2 regions of the Proteus vulgaris genome follow, and region 2 is predicted to be linked to the other one. Evidence: predicted binding sites of a transcription regulator. Region 2 holds the regulator's gene; the other holds the start of a gene.
The links. The regulator PhoB, encoded in region 2, activates phosphate uptake and scavenging genes when phosphate is short. The targets are predictions, from matches to a motif close to CTGTCATAAAACTGNCNNAT.
Positions count from the first base shown of each region.

Region 1: rbsK (ribokinase) is a predicted target of PhoB. The motif match lies at 2,634-2,653, and genes of this name have one in related genera.

Region 1 is NZ_CP090064.1:386,804-391,667, forward strand. Features, by position in the region: gene LW139_RS01960 (RNA ligase RtcB family protein) at 1-709, opposite strand, end outside; gene LW139_RS01965 (DeoR family transcriptional regulator) at 1,022-1,798, opposite strand; gene deoC (deoxyribose-phosphate aldolase) at 1,854-2,522, opposite strand; gene rbsK (ribokinase) at 2,702-3,622, shown strand; gene LW139_RS01980 (AraC family ligand binding domain-containing protein) at 4,083-4,589, shown strand; partial or broken gene LW139_RS01985 (L-rhamnose/proton symporter RhaT) at 4,516-4,746, opposite strand; gene rhaD (rhamnulose-1-phosphate aldolase) at 4,822-4,864, opposite strand, start outside.
Region 2 is NZ_CP090064.1:728,879-733,742, forward strand. Features, by position in the region: gene LW139_RS03455 (AAA family ATPase) at 1-1,160, opposite strand, end outside; gene sbcD (exonuclease subunit SbcD) at 1,157-2,389, opposite strand; gene phoB (phosphate regulon transcriptional regulator PhoB) at 2,609-3,298, shown strand; gene phoR (phosphate regulon sensor histidine kinase PhoR) at 3,322-4,620, shown strand.

The DNA of each region.
Region 1 (4,864 bases), 340 kb from region 2:
CATCAGAAATAACTTCACCTTGAGTACGAATTTGGCGCATCATTCTTTCACCAATAAGGCGGCGATTTAGCTTTGCATAATCAAGTGCTTTATTGTGAGCTTGCAAATATTCATTTGCATCTTCAGTGTTAGCAGTCAGTCCTTTATGACCAAACTGTTCTGTATGGGCACGTAAGATAGATTGTCCTAAACCTCTTGAGCCACTGTGGACTAATAGCAATAACTGTTTTTTATTGATACCACTTTCAGCAAAAAGCGTTTCATTGATCACTTGGTCGATTTGTTGGAATTCAGCAAAATGATTACCACCACCAATAGAGCCTAAAGAGCCAGCAAAAGAGTGGTTTTGCATTTCAGTTGGTAGATGAGCTTCTAACCATTCTGAAGGTGCGATATCACTCATTTCACTCAACTGTTTTTCTGCTTTATCTAAGTTAAGTTTGCTGTTTTTAAATTCCGTTTGAAAGAGCGTCATACCACAGCCGATATCATTTCCGACTAAGGCAGGATAAAAACGATTAACAGAAAAAAAGGCTGCGCCGATGGGATAACCACGACCAGGATGTAGATCTGGCATACCTGCGACATAAGTCATATCAGGAAGTTGAGCCGTTGTTTCTAATTGTTGGATTGCTTTGCTTTCAATCCAAGTATTATCCGATGCGATATAACAAACGCTATCAGATAAATAATGAACACACTTGTCCATATACCAATCCATATAATGTAAAGGATAAAAAATAAATTGATTGGCGGACAGCAAAAAGAAGGAAAAAAGATTACTTCTGAGATTGTCCGCAAAGAGTATTCATATTTGTAGTTGTCATGGGATACCTCCTTGCAGTTAAGTGAAATGGATAAGAAATAATAAATCGCGGGCATAGTAACCACTTTTTTTTGCATTAGCAATTAAAAAGTGGTGTGAATTTTCTTTATTTTTATAAAAGAGAATAAATATAATTTATTTAATTTAAGGTTGATTTTTCTTTATTATCTATTTTAGTTAGTTCTCTACTTTTAATTAATAAATCACTTTTACTGAGCTTTTTCGGCAATAATCTTCGTAATCATCTGTTAATTTTCTATCAGTGATAACAACATCAAACTGAGCTAAATCGCCCATGTTGCCTGTCGCTGTTTCATCAAAATAGTGATATTTGGTGAGTAAAATTTTACGAATAGATTTATCCATCGCTTTTTTCTTCATATAAAGATCGTCGATGTTATAGCAGGTAACGCCAAAATCGAGATGAACACCTTCAGCTGAAATAAAGGCTTTCTTAGGATTAATGCTATCAAGATAAGAAGGTTGGGTAGGATTGTAGAATGAATCACTTTTAGGGCGATATTCACCTCCGCAGAGTAATACGGTGGCATTTTTCTTCTGGCTTAATGCCAAAAATACACGATGAGAATAACAGATCCCTGTGAAATGCAGATTATCAGGAATAAGTTCAATTAGTGTCGGAATTAATTGTCCGTTATCGAAAAAAAGGACATCACCTTCAGAGACCATACCGGCGGCAAGATTGGGTATGTGAAGTTCTTCTGTTTGATCTGGTGTAATAATATCGGATGATGTTGAAACTAATCCAAAATGAGGCTGGGCTAATGCAACAATATAGCCACCCAATAATGACATTGGAAATGGATTTTCAGCGTCAGAACTAAGATCACGCCTAATTGTCATTTCAGAAACTTCAAGGATCCTCGCGGCGTCTTTAAGATGTATGCGACCTGAGCGTTTTATACATTCACTGAGGCGGCGCAAACGTTCGTGCTGTTTGGTCTCTATCACCGAAGGATCCTTGTGTTATTGAATAGCGTACTCCAAGAAAATATACGCTAAATAATTAGTAGTTTGATTCAGGCGCATCTGAATCTGTTGCGATAGCGACGCTTGCGCTAGCACCGATACGCGTTGCACCTGCTTTGATCATGTTTAATGCTGTTTGGCGATCGCGAACACCACCAGACGCTTTTACGCCCACTTCGTCACCTACTGTTTTACGCATTAATGCAACATGATGTTCTGTGGCGCCCATTGTACTGTATCCTGTTGATGTTTTCACAAAATCAACGCGGATCTCACGACACATTTCACAAACTAAACGTACTTCGTCGTCAGTTAATAAGCAAGTTTCTAAAATAACTTTCAGTGTTGTGTTACCACAAGCCGCTTTTACAGCTTCAATATCTTGTTTGACGAAGTCTAAACGACCGCTTTTTAACATACCGATGTTTATAACCATATCGACTTCTTGTGCGCCTTGGCGGATAGCTTCAGCGGCTTCAAATGCTTTTGTTGCAGTTAAACCAGCACCAAATGGGAAGTCAATAACACAACATACTTTTACATCGCTCCCTTCAAGGCAAGTTCTTGCTAAAGGGATGTAAGAAGTGTTAATACAAACAGAGAAGAAACCGTGTTCAGCTGCTTCAGCACACAATTTCTTGATTTGTGCTTCAGTTGTATCTGCAGCAAGAAGGGTATGATCGATATAATTAGCTAATGGACGCATTGTATATTCCTTAATAAGAAGATTGTTATTTATCACTCATGTTAGTTTGGCAACATATTAGTGCTGTTTTAACGGGATAACAATCACAAATGATATTTAAATAACATGATACTGTTATACATCTATCAAAATGTCACTATTTTCACATTTATAAATTTTACATAAGAGTAAGAGGCGCTATGGATATCGCAGTGATTGGTTCAAATATGGTGGATTTGATCACCTATATAGATAGGATGCCAAAAGAGGGTGAAACCCTTGAGGCGCCAGCATTTAAAATTGGTTGTGGTGGTAAAGGAGCAAATCAAGCGGTTGCTGCTGCTAAATTAAATTCAAAAGTGATGATGTTAACAAAAGTCGGCGATGATATTTTCGCGGATAACACCATCATGAATTTAGGATCTTATGGCATCAATACACGTTATGTTGAAAAAGTACCAGGTACAACAAGTGGTGTTGCACCTATTTTTGTGACTTCCCAATCGTCAAATAGCATTTTAATTGTTAAAGGTGCTAATCAGCATTTGTCGCCAGAAGATATTGATAGAGCGACCGATAGTCTGAAAAAATGCAAAATAATTGTACTGCAATTAGAAATCCCACTTGAAACGGTCTATCACGCCATTGAGTTTGGTAACAAACACCATATTCCTGTGTTATTTAACCCTGCACCCGCTTCAAAAGCATTAGATCTTGATATTGCTGCCCGTTGTGATTTTTTTGTTCCGAATGAAACAGAGCTTGAAATTTTGACAGGTATGCCAATCACCACAATGGATGAAATTCGCGAAGCCGCTTGTTCTTTACTACAAAAAGGCTTTAAGAATGTCATTGTCACATTAGGTGAAAAGGGCGCATTATGGATGAATGGTGACATTGAAAAATACATTCCTGCTATTGAAGTTGATGCGATAGATACCAGTGGAGCAGGTGATGCTTTTATTGGTTGTTTTTCCCATTATTATGTTCACACTAATAATATTGAAGAAGCATTAAATAAAGCGGTGATGTTTTCAGGTTTAAGTGTTGCCGGAAAAGGCACACAATCTTCTTATCCGAGTATTGAAGAATTTGGGCAGTTTTTAGGAAATAAAAAATAACGGTTAATTTTATCTTGAATATTATCTTATTCTGAATATTTAATCGTTTAAGCCACATTGTTATCATTTCCCTCATCTATATAGGTGAGGGAATATCGGTTAAATCGAGCAATAATTAAGTGAGAAAATAAGATTTAATACATTATTAATTGCCTGTGACTTCACAAATTTATTAATTTATGAGGCTATTCTTTGATTTTTTGCCAAAAATAAAAGCTTCTTGTCTGAATGTTAAAGGTGATTTTTATTTTTACTGCTTAGAATTAGTTGTTCTTATTATTTTACCTAGCAGTCCACTTTATTTTATATTTTTATTTTTCAACCGTATTTTTCAAAAGTATTTCTTAATAAAAGAATTATTTGAGAAAGTAAATAATAATTATGCTAAGGGGGCTAAATGAAATTATACAGTGAAGATTATTTTTCAGCACCAAATCAACCTATAGCTGTAGAGCCTAGGATGCCACAACCGATATTTCCTGAACATACTCATGATTTCAGTGAAATATTTATTGTTACGCAAGGTATTGGATTACATGTCCTTAATGGCCGACCTTATACATTATGTCCAGGAACGGTTTGTTATATTAAATCTGAGGATTACCATTTATTTGATAATGTTTCAGGTTTGAATTTAACGAATGTTCTATATCGCTCTATATCAGAGTTTAAATATTTAAATAATATTAATCAATTTCTTCCTGTAAATAATAAAGATAAAGGTTCACATTGGCTATTAAATAAAACTAATTTTATAAAATCACAAAAAATAATAGATAAATTAAGTAAAGTGACAGGAAATGACATTGCTGAAGAAGAAAGTCTATTTTTTCAATTGTTAGTGACGTTACAAGAAGGAAAATATAATACTATAACGGATGGAAGTAATGAGCAAAAAATGATGCAAGTATTTCACTACCAAAAGACGCGTAATATGACCAAAAATCAGGGAGCAATAAGTAGCTGATTGTCCAAGGTAAAATTATCCAAGAAAATATTCCAGCCACAGACCACATGGTTTCCCATGACCATCTTTTAACTTTTTTCAGTGGAGCATAAAAACATGCAGCGGAGGCGGCACCGACAAAGTGCCAGAAAATGCCTAATATAATTCCACTACCCATGAGTTTTTCCTCATACCATTATTATTGTGTTTTTCTTTGTGACAAAGGAACGACTCTGTCACAAAGAAATAGGTGTTATTTCAGTGCTTCGCGCATTGGAGAAACATTAAAACGTTTA
Region 2 (4,864 bases):
AATGCATTTTTTTGTTGTGTTTTTGCTGAAATATCTTGTTGTAGCAAGGCTAATTGATTATCTAATGGCGCCACTTTTTCACGAATAAGTTGTAATATTTGCTGTTTCTTCTCATCGTGTTGTTTAAATGTGTTACGTGCTTCGGTTAAATGCTGATTAATTGGTTGGCTTTGTTGCTCAATAAGCTGTTTTTCGGCCTTTAATGCTAAGAGTTGCGACTCAATATAGGCTTGTTCTTTTAATAGGCGATTTTTTTCATCATAAATCGGGCGAATTTTTTCTGCAGGTTCACTATTTTCAAGACGTTGAATATCAGGTTTTGCTGCCACTAATGCTTCTTGTGCTAAATTAACCTCAGTTTGCGCAAAAGTTTTGTTTTTATTGAGTTCAATCTCTTTTTCTTGCCACTGTTTTGCTACTTGATATTCCTGTTGTTCTTTTTGTAAGAGGCTCTCTTTAGCAAAAAGATCTGTTTGTTCCGTTAATAAAGCTTGGCGGGCATTTTCATCTAATAATGCCATCATTTCAGCCTGTTGCTTGAGTGTTTTTAACGTTTGTTCTTCTTCTCGCCAATGTTTAAAGATTGATTGGGAAATATGACGATAAATATCTGTACCAGTGAGTTCTTCGAGTAACTCCGCGCGAGATTTGTCATCTGCATTAAGAAATGCTGCAAATTGTCCTTGTGAAAGCAACATTGATTTAGTAAATCGGTCAAAATCCAGCCCTGTAATATTAATGATCATCTCTTTTACTTGGCTTATCTTGCTCGCTAATATTTTGTCTTCCCCCCCAGTGATATTTATTTTGACGAGTTCAGCTTGTGGTGCCTGAAGATTGCCATCTTCTTTATAATTAGCACGGCGTTGTTCCCAAAATGCACGATAAGCGACACCTTTGACTTCAAATTCAACTTCGGCTAAACACTCTGCGGTATGGCGCGTCATTAATTCATTTTGAGATTGTGTTACTTTATCTAATCGAGGGGTTCTATGATAAAGCGCTAAACTAATGGCATCTAAAAGGGTGGTTTTTCCCGCACCGGTAGGGCCTGTAATCGCAAACAATCCGTTGCTAACAAAAGGCTCTTGGTTAAAGTTGATTTTCCATTCACCTTTTAAGGAGTTAATATTTTTAAAGCGCAGACTTAAGATTTTCATTTTACTTCGTTATCCTCTTGTTCTGCCATTTCAACTGCTTGTTTAAATAATGTGGTTAATCGCGTTTTAGTTTCTTCTGAATCAAACTCATGTTGTTCTAAACGTCTTTCAAAAACATCATAGACCGTTAATTCTGTCAGTGTTTCTTTTTCATTTTGAGTGAGCACTTGGCGTTGTTTTCTAGATCTTCTTAATAAAACCACATCAAAAAGTGGGTTGTTAGTTAACTCTTGAATACGAGTTTGTATATCACTGAGATAATCTTGTGTAGAAACTTCAATATCCAACCAGATAGTCGTCTCTGTTTCAGCATATTGGTTTTTAAAATTTTCAAGCTGTGTGGCTATTTCTTTTAATGATCCTGCAATTGTACGCAATAGCTGGAATTCGGGGATAGGGAGTAGCGTAAGCTCAGCTAATTTATCTTGCTCAAAATCGATAAGGCAGACACTTTTTTGTTGTCCACTCTCATCAAAACTTAAAGGAATTGGTGAACCACTGTAACGAATATGTCCTGATTTATTCACCACTTGAGGGCGATGAATATGGCCAAGAGCAATATAATCAAATTCAGGAAATAGGGTTGCAGAGAAGGCTTCTAAAGTACCGATATATATTTCACGTACAGAATCGCTCACACTTGCACCAATCGTTGTCAGATGGCCTGTCGCAATAATAGGGATCTTGGCGTTCAATTGTTCACGTAAATCGAGAGCTGCTTGATATTGAACTTGATAATAATCAGCAATCGCTTCTTTTAGCGCGTTTTGTTTTTCAGCACCGGATTGCCCACTTCGGCTAGTTATCATATCTCTAGGGCGTAGATAGGGGATCGCACACAGTAATGCTCCTGGCGCGTTATCTTTTTGACGAAGAATTAACGGTGCTTGCGGCGTTTCGGTATGAACACTGGCAATAACAGTGGTATTTAAACATGCCAATAGTGATTTAGATTCATTGAGTGTTGCGACGGAATCGTGATTGCCACCTAAAATAACTAATTGGCATTGTGTGTCTCTCATTGCAACAACAAAGCGATTATACAGCTCTCTGGCATAGCTTGGGGGTGAGCCAGTATCAAATATATCACCAGCAACAATTAGGGCATCAACTTGATGAACCTTAATTTGTACTAATAACCAATCAAGAAATTGTTGATGTTCTTGTGCGCGGGTTTTAGTAAAAAAATATTGCCCTAAATGCCAGTCTGATGTGTGAATAATCCGCATTGCTATCCCTCTTTTTTATTTGCTCAGAGTATAGCGCACCTTGCTTTTTTAGTGAAAACTCAACAGTAAGCCTTTTTTTGAGCGATTTTTCACCAAAAAATGATTTATTTACCTTAACAACACCATGGTATTTCAGTAATGTTAAGGTTAGTCATAAATCTGTCATAAAACTGCATCATAATCATTTTGACCCTCTATATACATTACACAGGATAGAGTATGGCAAGGCGTATTCTTGTTGTTGAAGATGAAACCGCAATTCGAGAGATGATCTGTTTTGTTTTAGAACAAAATGGTTTTCAACCAATTGAAGCAGAAGATTATGATTCTGCATTGAGTTTTCTTATCGATCCTTACCCTGATCTGGTTTTATTAGATTGGATGATCCCCGGAGGCTCCGGTTTACAGGTAATAAAACAGATGAAGCGAGAGAGTAATACTCGTGACATCCCTATTATTATGTTAACGGCAAAAGGGGAAGAAGAAGATAAAGTCCAAGGCTTAGAAACGGGAGCTGATGATTATGTTATCAAGCCCTTTTCACCTAAAGAGCTTGTCGCCCGTGTGAAGGCAATTTTACGACGTTTATCACCGATGTCAGCGGAAGATATCATTGAATTCAATGGATTATCGCTTGATCCTGTTTCTCATCGAGTAACGAGTCAAGATAAACCGATTGATATGGGGCCTACCGAATTTAAACTCCTGCACTTTTTTATGACTCATCCTGAACGCGTATATAGCAGAGAACAACTGCTAAACTATGTTTGGGGAACGAATGTTTATGTCGAAGACCGTACTGTGGATGTGCATATTCGTCGTTTACGTAAAGCCATTGAAGAAGATGGTCATGACCGAATGATACAAACAGTACGTGGAACGGGATATCGCTTCTCTGCCCGTTTCTAAGTCAATATGGGAGTAATCGTCAGGTGTTAGAACGACTATCATGGAAAGCCCTCGTCTGGGGGCTATGTCTATTTTGCTTACCTGCCTTTGTATTATCGCTTTTTATTGGCCATCTTCCTTGGCTACTGGTGGTATCACTTCTTAGTGCTTTGGTTTGGCATGCTTATAATTTGATGAAATTGTCTAAATGGTTATGGCTCGATCGCTCAGTCTTACCCCCCGAAGGCAGAGGAGGATGGGAGCCTATTTTTTATGGTATTCGACAAACACAGCAACGTAATCGTAAGCGACGTCGAGAATTAGGTGATTTAATTAAGCGTTTTAGAAGCGGGGCTGAAAGCCTACCTGATGCGGTTGTAATGATGACCAATGAAGGTAATATTTTTTGGTGTAACAGCTTAGCTCAACATTTATTAGGTTTTCGCTGGCCAGAAGACAACGGGCAAAATATTTTTAATTTATTACGTTACCCAGATTTCTTGCACTATTTTACCGCAGGCGATTTTAGTCACCCTTTAACGATTTCTCTTAATAATGGCTCTATTGTGGAATTTCGTGTGATGCCATATAGCGAAGATCAGCGCCTAATGGTAGCGCGAGATGTGACAGAAAAAAATAAACTAGAAAATGCACGACGTGATTTTTTTGCCAACGTGAGCCACGAATTAAGAACGCCTTTAACCGTTATTCAAGGCTATCTTGAAATGATGGAAGAAAATAGTGCAGAAAAACCCGCAGAACATAAAGCGATAATGACAATGCAGGAACAAGCTAAACGGATGGATACGTTGGTAAAGCAGCTCTTACAACTTTCCCGTATTGAATCAGCTCCTCATATTGATTTAAATAAGATTGTCGATATACCCGCCATTTTAACTTTATTGCAACAAGAGGCAAACTCACTAAGCCAAGGCCAACATCATATTACCTTTGATATTGATGAACAGTGGGCTGTACGTGGTAATGAAGAGCAATTGCGTAGTGCCGTTTCTAATTTAGTCTATAACGCGATTAATCACACAGAAGAAGGCACAACAATAAAAGTCAGCTGGAAGAAAATTCCTCAAGGTATGTTATTTAGTGTCTCCGACAATGGCTCAGGGATCAGTGCTGAACACTTAACACGTTTAACAGAACGTTTTTACCGTGTTGATAAGGCACGCTCTCGTCATTCTGGTGGTACAGGATTAGGGTTGGCAATTGTGAAAAAATCACTGCTTCATCATCATTCACAATTGAATATTGAAAGTAAAGTTGGGAGTGGAAGTACGTTTTCTTTTATTCTGCCTCAAACCTTACTATCTGCTAAAAAAGTACACTAATCAGCTTTTCTATTTAAAGCCTTTATCATCTAATGTTTAATTAGTGATAAAGGCTTTTTGTCTTTTTATCACTCTTTTCGATGTCAATAAAAACTAATATCGTAGCGTTAAATTTTAATATTATTAATTAATAAGAACTTTAAATATGGCTAATGACCAATATTATTGGTGATAAAATGCACAAATCATATCATGTATATTCGGTGATATATGATAGTTATAACTACCTCTGAAAAATAGTTTA